Regions from separate parts of the Streptomyces sp. NPDC056128 genome, predicted to be linked through region 1. Evidence: predicted binding sites of a transcription regulator. Region 1 holds the regulator's gene; the other holds the start of a gene.
The links. The regulator HrcA, encoded in region 1, represses chaperone genes, less so after heat shock. The targets are predictions, from matches to a motif close to TTNGCACTCNGNNNNNCNGAGTGCNAA.

Region 1 (6,955 bases):
GCGCGTGCGCCGGGGACGGCGACCGAACCGGACGCCGTGCGGGAGGGGCGTACCGGGCCGGACGCGGGCCGCACCAGCGTCACCACGCGCCCCTCCAGCAGGAAGCCGCGCGGCTCCATCGGGAACACCCGGTGCTTGCCGAAGCGGTCCTCCAGCGTCACCGTGCCCGCCTCGCAGCCGACCACCGCGCCGCAGAACCCGGTGCTGGGCTCCTCGACCACCAGGCCGGGGTCGGCGGATACCTCGGGTACGGGCTGCGACTTCTTCCACGGAGGGGTCAGGTCGGCGGAGTACTGGCGCATTCTGCCGACGATACGAGGAATCCGCCGTCCGTGATCAGTGCGACACGCCGAAACGCGCGGCCAGCGCGTCCCGTTGGGCCCGGACGAACGCCGCGTCCACCACCGCTCCGTGACCGGGGACGTACCGCGCGTCCGCGCCGCCCAGGTCGAGCAGCCGGTCCAGGGCCGCGGGCCAGTGCGACGGTACGGCGTCGGGGCCCGCCTGCGGCTCGCCGGACTCCTCGACCAGGTCGCCGCAGAACACCACCTCCGGGTCGCCCGGCACCAGCACCGCGAGGTCGTGGCCGGTGTGCCCGGGGCCCACGTTGGCGAGCAGGACCTGCCGCCCGCCGCCCAGGTCGAGCGTCCACTCGCCGCAGACCTCGTGCGGGACGCGGACCAGCGCGTCGACCGCCTCCTCCGCCCGCCGCTCGTCCAGCCCCTCCGCCACCGCGTCCGCGCGCAGCGCCTCCCGCCCGTGTCCGCCCGGCGCGAACACCGCGTCGGTGCCCACCGCGCCGTAGACCTCCGCGCCCGCGAACGCCGCGGCGCCGAGGACGTGGTCGAAGTGCGGGTGGGTCAGCGCGAGATGCGTCACACGGTGCCCGGCCAGCCGCTGCGCCCCCGCGCGCAACCGGGCGCCCTCGCCCAGGCTCGATCCCGCGTCGATCAGCAGCACCGCGTCCGTGCCGAGGACCAGCCCGGCCGTGCAGTCCCAGCCCGGCAGCCGGTACCGGCCCACCCCGGCCGCCACCCGCTCCCATCCCAGGTCTTCCCAAGTCACCGTCACGACCACGACGCTATCGCCACACCGTCTCGCCGCACGTCGGCGTGGCCCCGGCCTTGCCGGGGGCGTACCCCACGGCCGTACACTGGGCCGGGGAAGTCTGGCACTCGCGCGCCGTGAGTGCCAGGACGGACCGGCAGGACAGCGGGCGGACGACTTCTGGAGGTGTGCGCGGATGCTCAGTGAACGCAGGCTCCAGGTACTGCGCGCCATCGTCCAGGACTACGTCGGCACCGAGGAGCCGGTCGGGTCCAAGGCCCTCACCGAGCGGCACAACCTCGGCGTCTCGCCGGCCACCGTGCGCAATGACATGGCGGCCCTGGAGGACGAGGGGTTCATCGCCCAGCCGCACACCAGCGCCGGACGCATCCCGACCGACAAGGGCTACCGCCTGTTCGTCGACAAGCTGGCCGGCGTCAAGCCCATGACCGCGCCCGAGCGGCGCGCCATCCAGAACTTCCTGGAGGGCGCCGTCGACCTCGACGACGTGGTGGCCCGCACGGTGCGGCTGCTCGCGCAGCTGACCCGGCAGGTCGCCGTCGTGCAGTACCCCTCGCTGACCCGCTCGACCGTGCGGCACGTGGAGTTGCTGGCCCTCGCGCCCGCGCGCCTGATGCTCGTGCTGATCACGGACACCGGCCGGGTCGAGCAGCGGATGGTCGACTGCGCGGCGCCGTTCGGCGAGGCGTCCCTCGCGGATCTGCGCGCGCGGCTCAACAGCCGGGTCGCGGGCCGTCGTTTCACCGACGTGCCGGGTCTGGTCGAGGAACTGCCGGATGCCTTCGAGGCCGAGGATCGCGGTACGGTCTCCACCGTGCTCTCCACTCTCCTGGAGACGCTGGTCGAGGAGAACGAGGAGCGGTTGATGATCGGCGGCACCGCCAATCTGACCCGCTTCGGGCACGACTTCCCCCTGGTGATCCGGCCGGTGCTGGAGGCGCTCGAGGAGCAGGTCGTGCTCCTCAAGCTGCTCGGCGAGGCGAAGGATCCGGGCGTGACCGTGCGAATCGGTCATGAGAACGCTCATGAGGGACTCAACTCCACGTCCGTCGTGTCGGTGGGCTACGGTTCGGGCGGCGAGGCGGTTGCCAAGCTCGGCGTGGTCGGACCGACCCGCATGGACTACCCGGGAACGATGGGAGCGGTACGCGCAGTGGCACGGTACGTCGGACAGATCCTGGCGGAGTCGTAGGTGGCCACGGACTACTACGCCGTACTCGGCGTACGCCGCGACGCGTCCCAGGACGAGATCAAGAAGGCGTTCCGGAGGCTCGCCCGCGAGCTGCACCCGGACGTCAACCCCGATCCGAAGACCCAGGAGCGGTTCAAGGAGATCAACGCCGCCTACGAGGTGCTGTCGGACCCGCAGAAGAAGCAGGTCTACGACCTCGGCGGCGACCCGATGTCCCAGGCGGGCGGCGGGGCCGGCGGCTTCGGCGCGGGTGGCTTCGGGAACTTCTCGGACATCATGGACGCGTTCTTCGGTACGGCGTCGCAGCGCGGGCCGCGCTCGCGCACCCGCCGCGGCCAGGACGCGATGATCCGCATCGAGGTCGAGCTGGACGAGGCGGCCTTCGGCACGACCAAGGACATCCAGGTCGACACCGCCGTGGTCTGCAACACCTGCAACGGCGAGGGCGCGGCGCCCGGCACGTCGGCCCAGACGTGCGACATGTGCCGCGGCCGCGGTGAGGTCTCGCAGGTCACCCGGTCCTTCCTGGGCCAGGTCATGACGTCGCGGCCCTGCCCGCAGTGCCAGGGCTTCGGCACCGTGGTCCCGACCCCGTGCCCCGAGTGCGCGGGCGACGGCCGCATCCGCTCCCGGCGCACCCTCACCGTGAAGATCCCGGCCGGTGTGGACAACGGCACCCGGATCCAGCTCGCGGGCGAGGGCGAGGTCGGCCCCGGCGGCGGCCCGGCCGGCGACCTGTACGTCGAGATCCACGAGCTGCCGCACTCCACCTTCCAGCGCCGCGGCGACGACCTGCACTGCACGGTCACCATCCCGATGACGGCGGCGGCCCTCGGCACGAAGGTGCCGCTGGAGACGCTCGACGGCATGGAGGAGATCGACATCCGCCCGGGCACCCAGTCCGGCCAGTCGGTCCCGCTGCACGGCCGGGGCGTCACCCACCTGCGCGGCGGCGGCCGGGGCGACCTCATCGTGCACGTCGAGGTCACCACCCCGACCAAGCTCGACCCCGAGCAGGAGCGCGTCCTGCGCGAGCTGGCGGCCCTGCGCGGCGAGGAACGGCCGCAGGGCCAGTTCCAGCCCGGTCAGCAGGGGCTGTTCTCCCGGCTGAAGGACGCGTTCAACGGCCGCTGAGGCGGTGGCTCTCCGGGGCGCCGCCTGGCTCGATGAGTGGCTCCGGGATGCGGATGCTTCTGGCGTATGCCAACGGAAGCCCGGATTCGGACTTGTTCGGAGGACGTGACAACATGCGGTCATGTCCTCCGCACTGACCGATCTCTTCCCCTACCCGATCGTGCAGGCGCCGATGGCGGGCGGCGTCTCCGTGCCGCGGCTCGCCGCCGCGGTCTGCGAGGCGGGCGGGCTGGGATTCCTGGCCGCCGGGTACAAGACCGCGGACGGGATGTACCAGGAGATCAAGGAGCTGCGGGGGCTGACCGCACGCCCCTTCGGCGTCAACCTCTTCATGCCGCAGCCGGAGACCCCCGATCCGGCGGCGGTCGGCGTGTACGCCCACCAGCTGGCCGGGGAGGCCGCCTGGTACGAGACGGAACTCGGCGACCCCGACAGCGGCCGGGACGACGGCTACGACACCAAGCTCGCGGTGCTGCTGGACAACCCGGTACCGGTGGTCTCCTTCCACTTCGGCGTCCCGAGCACCGAGGTCGTCGACTCCCTGCACCGCGTCGGCACCTTCGCCCTGGTCGCGGCGACCACCGCGGACGAGGCCCGCGCCGTGGAGCGGTCCGGCGCCGACGCGGTGATCGCGCAGGGCGCCGAGGCCGGCGGCCACCAGGGCACCCACCGGGACAACCCGGAGACCGGCGGCGCCGGCACCGGACTGCTGTCGCTGGTCGCCCAGGTCCGGGAGGCGGTGAGCCTGCCCATCGTCGCCGCCGGCGGCATCATGCGCGGCGGTCAGATCGCCTCGGTCCTCGCGGCCGGCGCGAGCGCGGCCCAGCTGGGCACCGCCTTCCTCGCCACCCCCGAGTCCGGCGCGCACGACCTGCACAAGCAGGCGTTGACCAACCCCCTGTTCGTGCGCACCGAACTGACCCGCGCCTTCTCCGGCCGCCCCGCCCGCGGCCTGGTCAACCGCTTCCTGCGCGAGCACGGCCCCTACGCCCCCGCCGCCTACCCGGACGTGCACCACCTCACCGCCCCGCTGCGCAAGGCCGCGGCCAAGGCGGGCGACGCGCAGGGCATGGCGCTCTGGGCCGGGCAGGGCCACCGGATGGCCCGCGAGCTGCCCGCCGGACAGCTGGTGGAGGTCCTGGTGGCCGAACTCGCCGCCGCCGGGACAGCGTTGTCGCAGTACGCGACGGGAAGCGCGGGCCGATGACCGCACCGGTGTTCGTGGTCGACTCCCTCGGTCCCGAGGACCTGACCGCGGGGGAGTACGTCCTCGACGGCCCCGAGGGACGGCACGCCGTCTCCGTGAAGCGGCTGCGGTCCGGCGAGGACGTCGTCCTCACCGACGGACGCGGACACTGGGCCGAGGGCGTGGTGAAGGCCGCCGAGGGCAAGGACCGCCTGGTCGTCACGGACCTGGAGACGGTCCACGAGGAACCGCCGGAGCAGCCCCGGATCACCGTCGTCCAGGCCCTGCCCAAGGGCGACCGGGGCGAGCTGGCCGTGGAGACGATGACCGAGGTCGGCGTCGACGCGATCGTGCCCTGGGCGGCGTCCCGCTGCATCACGCAGTGGAAGGGCGAGCGCGGCCAGAAAGCGCTCGGCAAGTGGCGGGCGACGGCCCGCGAGGCCGGCAAGCAGTCCCGCCGGGTCCGTTTCCCCGACGTCGCGGACGCGGCGACCAGCAAGCAGGTTGCCTCACTTCTGGCCACCGCCGACTTCGCCGCCGTACTCCACGAGAGCGGCGACGAACCCCTGGCCGCCGCCGAACTCCCCGCCTCCGGCGACATCGTGCTGGTCGTCGGCCCCGAAGGCGGTGTCTCACCCGAGGAGTTGGCCCTCTTCGCCGAGGCCGGTGCCCGGCCCTACCGCCTGGGACGCAGCGTCCTGCGCACCTCCACCGCGGGCACCGCGGCGACCGCAGCCCTGCTGACCCGCACCGGCCGCTGGTCCTGACCGCCGGAACCGCCGCCGGAACCGATCGCCGGCCCTGACGGCCCCGGTCAGCCGTCGACGGCGGCGACCACGGCCGGGAACAACCCCCAGCCGTCCAGTTCCACCGGCCCGCGGCCGATCCCGTCCCCGGCCCCGTCCCAGGGCAGCAGCTCCCGCCGCCCCGCCTCCTCGACCAGCGCCCGTACGACACCGGGTTCGCGCAGGTTGAGCAGGTTGCCGCGGTTGTCGCCCACGCAGCCCTCGTACCAGTAGCCGCCCTCCGTGGTCCACCGGCCCGAGTCGGGGGCACACGCGAGGAACACGAACCGGACGCGAACGCCGTCCCGGTACAGCGTCAGCGCGTCGCGCCAGACGCCGTCGCGGCCCCGTTTCTGCCGGTGGCTCCAGAGGTAGGTGGTCCGTTCGTCGACGACGAGCCTGCGCTGTCTGCGGTCGTTGCCCATCCGTCCACGGTAGTGAGGAGTGGCCGTATGCGCCCTACCGCCGGTCCCGCACCGGTGGCACGCTGCCCTCCATGGGGGCATTGAGGCGGATTTGGCGTGTGGCTCCGGTGGCCGTCGGCGCGGTCGTCGCCGTCGGAGGTGTCGTCGCGTGCGAACCGGGCGGGCTCAGTTCCGCGACCGTGGCGTACACGACCGACCGGACCATGACGCGTGAACTGGAGCGGCAGAAGGCCGAGGTGCGGTGGCTCACCTGCACCGCGTCCACCGGCGGTGGCGGTACCGCGTCGCCGAGCGAGGACACCGTCGCCTCCGTCGACTGCGACGGCGAGACCGACGACGGGAAGAAGATCACCGTCGACGGCAAGGTGACCCGCGTCGTCAACGGCGCCTGTGTGCGCGGCGACCTCAAGGCCGCGGTGGACGGCAAGGAGTGGTTCCGGGTCAAGGGGCTGGGCAACTGCGACGCCACCAGCGCCCCGCCCGCGAACCGCCCCTCCCAGCAGCAGCCCGGGCCCACCGTGACCGTCACCCGGACCATCTGGTGCCCGGACGACCCGCACTGCCGCCCGGTGGAGGGCAAATAGCCCACCGGACCGGCGACCGGCAAGTGATCCAAACCTCTGTCGGCGGACCCCGCCGCTGCATAGGGTGAGGGGGTGACACAGCCCGCAGCGCCTGCCTACCTTCGCTTTCCGCACCCGCACGGCGAGTTGGTCGCCTTCACCGCCGAGGACGACGTGTGGCTCGCCCCGCTCGACGGCGGCCGGGCCTGGCGGGTCAGCGCCGACAACGTGCCGGTGAACCACCCGCGCATCACACCCGACGGCACCACGGTCGCCTGGACCTCCACCCGGGACGGCGCCCCCGAGGTGCACGTCGCCCCCGTCGACGGCGGCCGCGCCGAGCGCCTCACCCACTGGGGCAGCATCAGGACCCAGGTGCGCGGCTGGACCCCGGACGGCGAGGTCCTCGCCCTCAGCACCTACGGACAGGCCAGCCTGCGCCGCAGCTGGGCCCGCGCCGTCCCGCTCGACGGCGGACCGGCCGCCACCCTGCCGTACGGCCCCGTCGGCGACGTCGCGGACGGGCCGCACACCGTGCTGCTGTCCGCGCCGATGGGCCGCGAGGCCGCCTGGTGGAAGCGCTACCGGGGCGGCACCGCGGG
Region 2 (6,955 bases), on a different contig from region 1:
GCCGCCCGCACCGGCCCCGACGGCGAGCCGGTCCTCCTGCGCGACCAGAACCGCCGCCGCTGGAGCCGCCTGCTCATCGCCCGCGGCATCACCGCCCTCGACCACGCCCACGCCGGCTCCGGCGCCCCGGGCCCGTACGTCCTCCAGGCCGCCATCGCCGCCTGCCACGCGACGGCGTACACGTACGAGGAGACCGACTGGCCGCGCATCGCCGCGCTCTACGGCCTGCTCGCCGCCCGCACCCCGTCCCCGGTCGTCGAACTCAACCGCGCGGTCGCCGTGTCGATGGCCGAGGGCCCGGCCCCCGCGCTGGCCCTCGTCGACGCCCTGGCCGCCGAACCGGCCCTGCGCGACTACCACCTGCTCCCCAGCGTCCGCGGCGACCTCCTGCTCCGCCTGGACCGCCCGGCCGAGGCGCGCGCGGAGTTCGAGCGGGCCGCGTCCCTGACCCGCAACGAACGCGAGCGCGAACTGCTGACCCGCCGGGCGGAGGAGTGCGGTTAGGGCTTCCGCACCGGGTGCCCGATCAGCATCGTCGGCGCCCCCGCGACCCGGGTCATGAACACCGTCGCCGCGTTCGGCCCCTGCGGCTTGACCTTCCGCCGCAGTTCCTCGGGCTCGACCGCCGACCCCCGCTTCTTCACGGTCAGCGTGCCGACGCGGCGCTCCCGCAGCAGCGCCTTCAGCTTCTTCACGTTGAAGGGCATCAGGTCGGTGATCTCGTACGCCGTGGCGTACGGCGTCGGCAGCAGTTCGTCCGCGGTGACGTAGGCGATGGTCGCGTCGAGCAGCCCGCCGCCGACCTGTTCGGCGACCTCGGCGACCAGGTGGGCGCGGATCACGGCGCCGTCCGGCTCGTACAGGTACCGGCCGGGTGTGCGGACCTCCGGGTCGGGCAGGCCGGTGCCGGGCAGGGTGCGGGGCCCGGGCAGCAGCGTGGCCCGCACCGCCCCGGCGGCGCCGCCGAACCACAGCACCGCCTCCTTCACGTCCCCGCCGTCGGAGATCCACTCGGCCTCGGCGTCCTCCGGCACCGCCTCGTGCGGGATGCCGGGCGCCACCTTCAGCGCGGCGGCACGGGAGGCCGTACGGGCCGCGCCGACGGCCCAGGACAGCGGCGGCGAGTACGCCTCGGGGTCGAAGATCCGCCCCCGGCCGCCGCGCCGGGCCGGGTCGACGAAGACCGCGTCGTACCCGCTGGTGTCCACCGCCTCGACATCCGCCTCGCGCACCTCGATCAGCTCAGCCAGCCCCAGCGCCTCGGCGTTGGCGCGGGCCGCCGCCGCTGTCGCCGGGTCGCGGTCCACCGCCAGCACCCGGATGCCGGCCCGGGCCAGCGCGATCGCGTCGCCCCCGATCCCGCAGCACAGGTCGGCCACGGAGGTGACACCCAGAGCCGCGAACCGCTCCGCCCGGTACGCCGCCACGCTCGCCCGAGTGGACTGCTCGACCCCGTTGGCCGTGAAGAACATCCGCCCCGCGTCCCCGGCCCCGAACTTCGCCGCCGCCCGCTGCCGCAGCCGCGCCTGCCCGAGCGCGGCCGACACCAGCGCGGCCGGGTGCTCGCGGCGCAGCCGGGTGGCGACGGCCAACTCCCGCGCGGGGTCGGTGTCGCGCACCTCGTCGAGGAGCGCGCGGCCTTCGGGGGTGAGCAGGGAGAGCAGGGCGTCGAGGTCGTTCACCGCCTCATTGTGGGCCAGTCGGTGGATGGTGTGCCTCCGGCGCGGTGTCGGACGGGGTCCGGCGGCCCGGGACTGCGAAGATCCGGCACCATGCGAGCAGTCGTACAAAATGACAAAAGCCGAGCGTCGCGGGTGCTGCGGGCGGCGACTGCCCCCGGACCGCGCGGACGCGCCGCCACCGTCACCGCCGTCCTCGCCGTGGCCGCCCTCGCCGCCGGCTGTGCGCAGGACACCTCGGACGTCCGGGGCGCCCACGGTCAGGAGCCCCTCCAGGCACCCCCGGCCCGCGCGCTCGACGCGTACGCGGCCAAGCTGCGCGCGGCCCAGGCCGCCCGGGTCGCCGCCGCCAAGCGCTGGGACCTCAAAAGGGTCCCGCTGACCGCCCCCGCGCCCCCGGCGAAGAAGCCGGAGATCAAGGCGCGCGAAGGCTTCGAGGTGGACGGCCAGGAGCGGTACGGCCTCCCGCCGGTCTTCACCACGATCCCCACCAAGGAGAAGATCGTCTTCCTCACCATCGACGACGGCGCCGAGAAGGACCGGGCGTTCCTGAGGATGATGAGCGAGCTGAAGATCCCGTACACCGTCTTCCTCACCGACGAGGAGATCAAGGACGACTACGGCTACTTCAAGAAGATGCAGGCCCGCGGGGTCACCCTCAACAACCACACCCTGAGCCACCCCTACCTCCCCGGCCTCTCCTACGCGGAGCAGAAGCGGGAGATCTGCGGGATGCAGGACGTCATGGAGAAGCGCTACGGCAAGCGCCCCGTCCTCTTCCGCCCGCCCTTCGGCAACTACAACCGCGACACCCTGCGCGCCGCGAAGTCCTGCGGCATCGAGTACGCGCCCATCTGGAGCGAGGAGGTGTTCGTCGACCACTGGGAGTACCGCGAGTGGGACCGGGAGCTGCACCCCGGCGACATCGTCCTCACCCACTTCCGGGGCCGCGAGGACTGGGACGGCACGATGACCGACATGGCCCGGCGCTTCCTGAACCGGATCACCGCCGAGGGCTACGCGGTGGCCCGCCTGGAGGACTACCTGTGAGGCGAGGGCGGTTCCGGCCGGCCGGGGCCGCCCTGGCCGCCGTACTGCTCTCCGGCTGCGCCCAGTTCGCCGGCCCCGCCGGACACCCGGCCGCCGGGGAACCGGCCCGGGGCGGCGACCGGAGCGGCGACCAGAGCCGGAACCTCCCGCCCGTCGTGGACCACGTCCGCACCACCGACCGGGTCGTCTTCCTGACCTACGACGACAGCGCCGAGCGCGACCCCGGCTTCACCGCCCTGATCCGCGAGCGGCGGCTCCCCGTCACCCTGTTCCTCACCGACACCGTGGCCGGACCGGCGTACGGCCACTTCGCCGGGTTGCGCTCGGTGGGCGCGAGCCTCCAGAACCACACCCTGGACCACCGCTCCCTGCGGGGCCTGCCCTACGCCGGCCAGCGCGCCGAGATCTGCGGCCAGCAGACCAAGCTCAGGTCCCGCTTCGGCGTCCGCCCCCACCTCTTCCGCCCCCCGTACGGCACGTACGACACCACGACCCTGCGCGCCGCCGCCGACTGCGGCATCACGGCCGTAGTCCTGTGGCGCGCGTCCCTGAACACCGACGGCCACCTCACCTACACCCGAGGCGAGCACCGCCTCCACCCCGGCGACATCGTGTCCGTGGACCTGACGGCCCACACGGAGGATCTGCTGGAGACGATCGAGGAGCAGCACCTGAGGGTGGCGAGCCTGGACGATTACCTCACTGTCAGCCCGTCCGGCGTTTGAGGACGAGGCCGTCCAGGCCGAAAGGGGGGCCTGGGGGCGCAGCCCCCAGCGACGCCCACCTCCACGCCGGGTGCGCTCCACAGACCGGCGTTCACACGAAAACCCCACCGACGCGCCGCAGGCATTGGCACTCCGCTTGACCGAGTGCTAATCGCAGTCATAGTCTCAACCCTGGCACTCCCCACTGGAGAGTGCCAACTACGCGACGGGCAGGTCCGGCACCCGCGACGACGGATCCACCTGGTCGCCACCTCAGACAGTTAACCCCGTGAGATCTCCGAAGGGGGAGGTCGGATCGTGACGACCACCAGCTCCAAGGTTGCCATCAAGCCGCTCGAGGACCGCATCGTGGTCCAGCCGCTCGACGCCGAGCAGACCACGGCTTCGGGCCTGGTCATTCCGGACACCGCCAAGGAGAAGCCCCAGGAGGGCGTCGTCCTGGCCGTCGGCCCGGGCCGCTTCGAGGACGGCAACCGCCTTCCGCTCGACGTCAGCGTCGGCGACGTCGTGCTGTACAGCAAGTACGGCGGCACCGAGGTGAAGTACAACGGCGAGGAGTACCTCGTCCTCTCGGCCCGCGACGTGCTCGCGATCGTCGAGAAGTAATTCACCGAAGCACCTTGCTTTCCAGCTGCGCCCCTGGCTCCCGCGACCATAAAAAGCCGGGACGTCAGGGGCGCAGTGCCGTATAACCCCAAGATTTCCGGAAGAGGGCTCACGCTCCCATGGCGAAGATCCTGAAGTTCGACGAGGACGCCCGTCGCGCCCTCGAGCGCGGCGTCAACAAGCTCGCCGACACCGTGAAGGTGACGATCGGCCCCAAGGGCCGCAACGTCGTCATCGACAAGAAGTTCGGCGCCCCCACCATCACCAACGACGGCGTCACCATCGCCCGCGAGGTCGAGGTCGAGGACCCGTACGAGAACCTCGGCGCCCAGCTGGTGAAGGAGGTGGCGACCAAGACCAACGACATCGCTGGTGACGGCACCACCACCGCCACCGTGCTCGCCCAGGCGCTGGTCCGCGAGGGCCTGAAGAACGTCGCCGCCGGCGCCTCCCCGGCGCTGCTGAAGAAGGGCATCGACGCGGCCGTCGCTGCCGTGTCCGAGGACCTCCTCGCCACGGCCCGGCCGATCGACGAGAAGTCCGACATCGCCGCCGTCGCCGCGCTGTCCGCCCAGGACCAGCAGGTCGGCGAGCTGATCGCCGAGGCGATGGACAAGGTCGGCAAGGACGGTGTCATCACCGTCGAGGAGTCCAACACCTTCGGTCTGGAGCTGGACTTCACCGAGGGCATGGCCTTCGACAAGGGCTACCTGTCGCCGTACTTCGTGACGGACCAGGAGCGCATGGAGGCCGTCCTCGACGACCCGTACATCCTGATCAACCAGGGCAAGATCTCCTCCATCGCGGACCTGCTGCCGCTGCTGGAGAAGGTCATCCAGGCCAACGCCTCCAAGCCGCTGCTGATCATCGCCGAGGACCTGGAGGGCGAGGCGCTCTCCACCCTCGTCGTCAACAAGATCCGCGGCACCTTCAACGCCGTCGCGGTGAAGGCCCCGGGCTTCGGCGACCGCCGCAAGGCGATGCTGCAGGACATGGCGGTCCTCACCGGCGCCACGGTCATCTCCGAGGAGGTCGGCCTCAAGCTCGACCAGGTCGGTCTGGACGTGCTCGGCACCGCCCGCCGCATCACCGTCACCAAGGACGACACCACGATCGTCGACGGTGCCGGCAAGCGCGACGAGGTCGAGGGCCGCATCAACCAGATCAAGGCCGAGATCGAGTCCACGGACTCCGACTGGGACCGAGAGAAGCTCCAGGAGCGCCTCGCGAAGCTGGCCGGCGGCGTGTGCGTGATCAAGGTCGGCGCCGCCACCGAGGTGGAGCTGAAGGAGCGCAAGCACCGTCTGGAGGACGCCATCTCCGCGACCCGCGCCGCGGTCGAGGAGGGCATCGTCTCCGGTGGTGGCTCCGCGCTGGTCCACGCCGTCAAGGTCCTCGAGGGCAACCTCGGCAAGACCGGCGACGAGGCCACCGGTGTCGCGGTCGTCCGCCGCGCCGCCGTCGAGCCGCTGCGCTGGATCGCCGAGAACGCCGGCCTGGAGGGCTACGTCATCACCTCCAAGGTCGCCGAGCTGGACAAGGGCCAGGGCTTCAACGCCGCCACCGGCGAGTACGGCGACCTGGTCAAGGCCGGCGTCATCGACCCGGTGAAGGTCACCCGCTCCGCCCTGGAGAACGCGGCCTCCATCGCCTCCCTCCTCCTGACGACCGAGACCCTGGTCGTCGAGAAGAAGGAAGAGGAGCCGGCCGAGGCGGGCCACGGCCACGGCCACGCCCACTGACCGCTGCGCTGAGCCTTTACGGTGCCCAGTTCCCTGCGGGGGGCTGGGCACCGTGCGTTCACCCGCCTCGTCAGTAGGACTTGGTCCGCTCGAACCCGGTGATGTTGATCTTCACGTCGGGTGTCCGGAGCGTGGTCGGCGACTCACCCGTCGCCGTCTGGCCGGGCTGGACGTCGGTCACGAACTCGGTCGAGTTGTAGAGACGCTTGCCGTTCGGGTCGACGGCTTCCCACTGCCAGCTGTAGTTGGACTTCTCGGAACTCTGGTTCTTGATCGTCCACGTGACCCAGATGTCCTGGAAACCGGCCTGCGAACGGTCGTCGACTCCGAACTCGATGAGGTCGCCGCGCTCGCCCTGCCCGGCCTCCGTCCGGCCGCCCTGCGGCTCCGCGCCCTCATCCTCTCCCGCCTGCTCCTGCTCTTCGGTCCGGTTCTCCTTGGACGGGGCCGAGGTGGAGCTGTCGTCCGCGGTCGTGCAGCCGCCGAGGGCCGTACCGACAACGGCCACTGCCGCCAGGGCGGCTACCACGCCATGTCTTCTCATGCTGCGCCCCTTTGAACGGGTATGACATGTATATACCCGTTTGGCGTAGCGCGCAGTTTGCCGTGGGCGACATGGAATGGAAGGGGGAGGGCCCCTCGGGCGTTCGACGACCAGGCCGAGGGGTGCGGCTCGTACTCCCTACTGCGGCCCGTACTTGCGCCCCGTCCGTGAGCTGATCCCGCCCAGCATCCCCCGCGGTACCAGCTTCGCCGCGCCCATCAGGGTCTTGTAGCGGGGGTCCGGGATGGAGAGGGACTTGCCTCGGGAGAGGTCGTCCAGGGCGGCCGCGACGACCTTGTCCGCGTCGAGCCACATCCAGTTCGGGATGTTGTCCGTGCCCATGCCGGCCCGCTCGTGGAACTCCGTGCGGACGAAGCCCGGGGCCAGGGCCATCAGGCGTACGCCGCTGCCGGCCAGGTCCTTCGCCACGCCCTGGGTGAACTGCACGACCCACGCCTTGGACGCGCCGTAGGTGCCGCGCGGGACGAAGGCCGCGACCGAGGCCACGTTGACGACGCCGCCGCGGCCGCGCTCGCGCATCGCCTCCACCGCCGCCGAGGTCAGCCGCAGCACCGCCTCGCAGTGCACCTTGAGCATGGTCAGCTCGTC

Region 2: a site for HrcA is predicted at 3,579-3,605, ahead of groES (co-chaperone GroES). Genes of this name have one in related genera too.

The regions. Positions count from the first base shown of each region.
Region 1 is NZ_JBHJVQ010000002.1:342,064-349,018, forward strand. It holds gene ACFC1X_RS05470 (DUF3097 domain-containing protein) at 1-302, opposite strand, end outside; gene ACFC1X_RS05475 (MBL fold metallo-hydrolase) at 337-1,071, opposite strand; gene hrcA (heat-inducible transcriptional repressor HrcA) at 1,244-2,260, shown strand; gene dnaJ (molecular chaperone DnaJ) at 2,261-3,394, shown strand; gene ACFC1X_RS05490 (nitronate monooxygenase) at 3,516-4,601, shown strand; gene ACFC1X_RS05495 (16S rRNA (uracil(1498)-N(3))-methyltransferase) at 4,598-5,347, shown strand; gene ACFC1X_RS05500 (hypothetical protein) at 5,395-5,790, opposite strand; gene ACFC1X_RS05505 (hypothetical protein) at 5,862-6,374, shown strand; gene ACFC1X_RS05510 (S41 family peptidase) at 6,447-6,955, shown strand, end outside.
Region 2 is NZ_JBHJVQ010000003.1:363,336-370,290, forward strand. It holds gene ACFC1X_RS09825 (RNA polymerase sigma factor) at 1-504, shown strand, start outside; gene ACFC1X_RS09830 (methyltransferase domain-containing protein) at 501-1,790, opposite strand; gene ACFC1X_RS09835 (polysaccharide deacetylase family protein) at 1,773-2,729, shown strand; gene ACFC1X_RS09840 (polysaccharide deacetylase family protein) at 2,726-3,454, shown strand; gene groES (co-chaperone GroES) at 3,752-4,060, shown strand; gene groL (chaperonin GroEL) at 4,180-5,802, shown strand; gene ACFC1X_RS09855 (hypothetical protein) at 5,873-6,346, opposite strand; gene ACFC1X_RS09860 (SDR family oxidoreductase) at 6,485-6,955, opposite strand, start outside.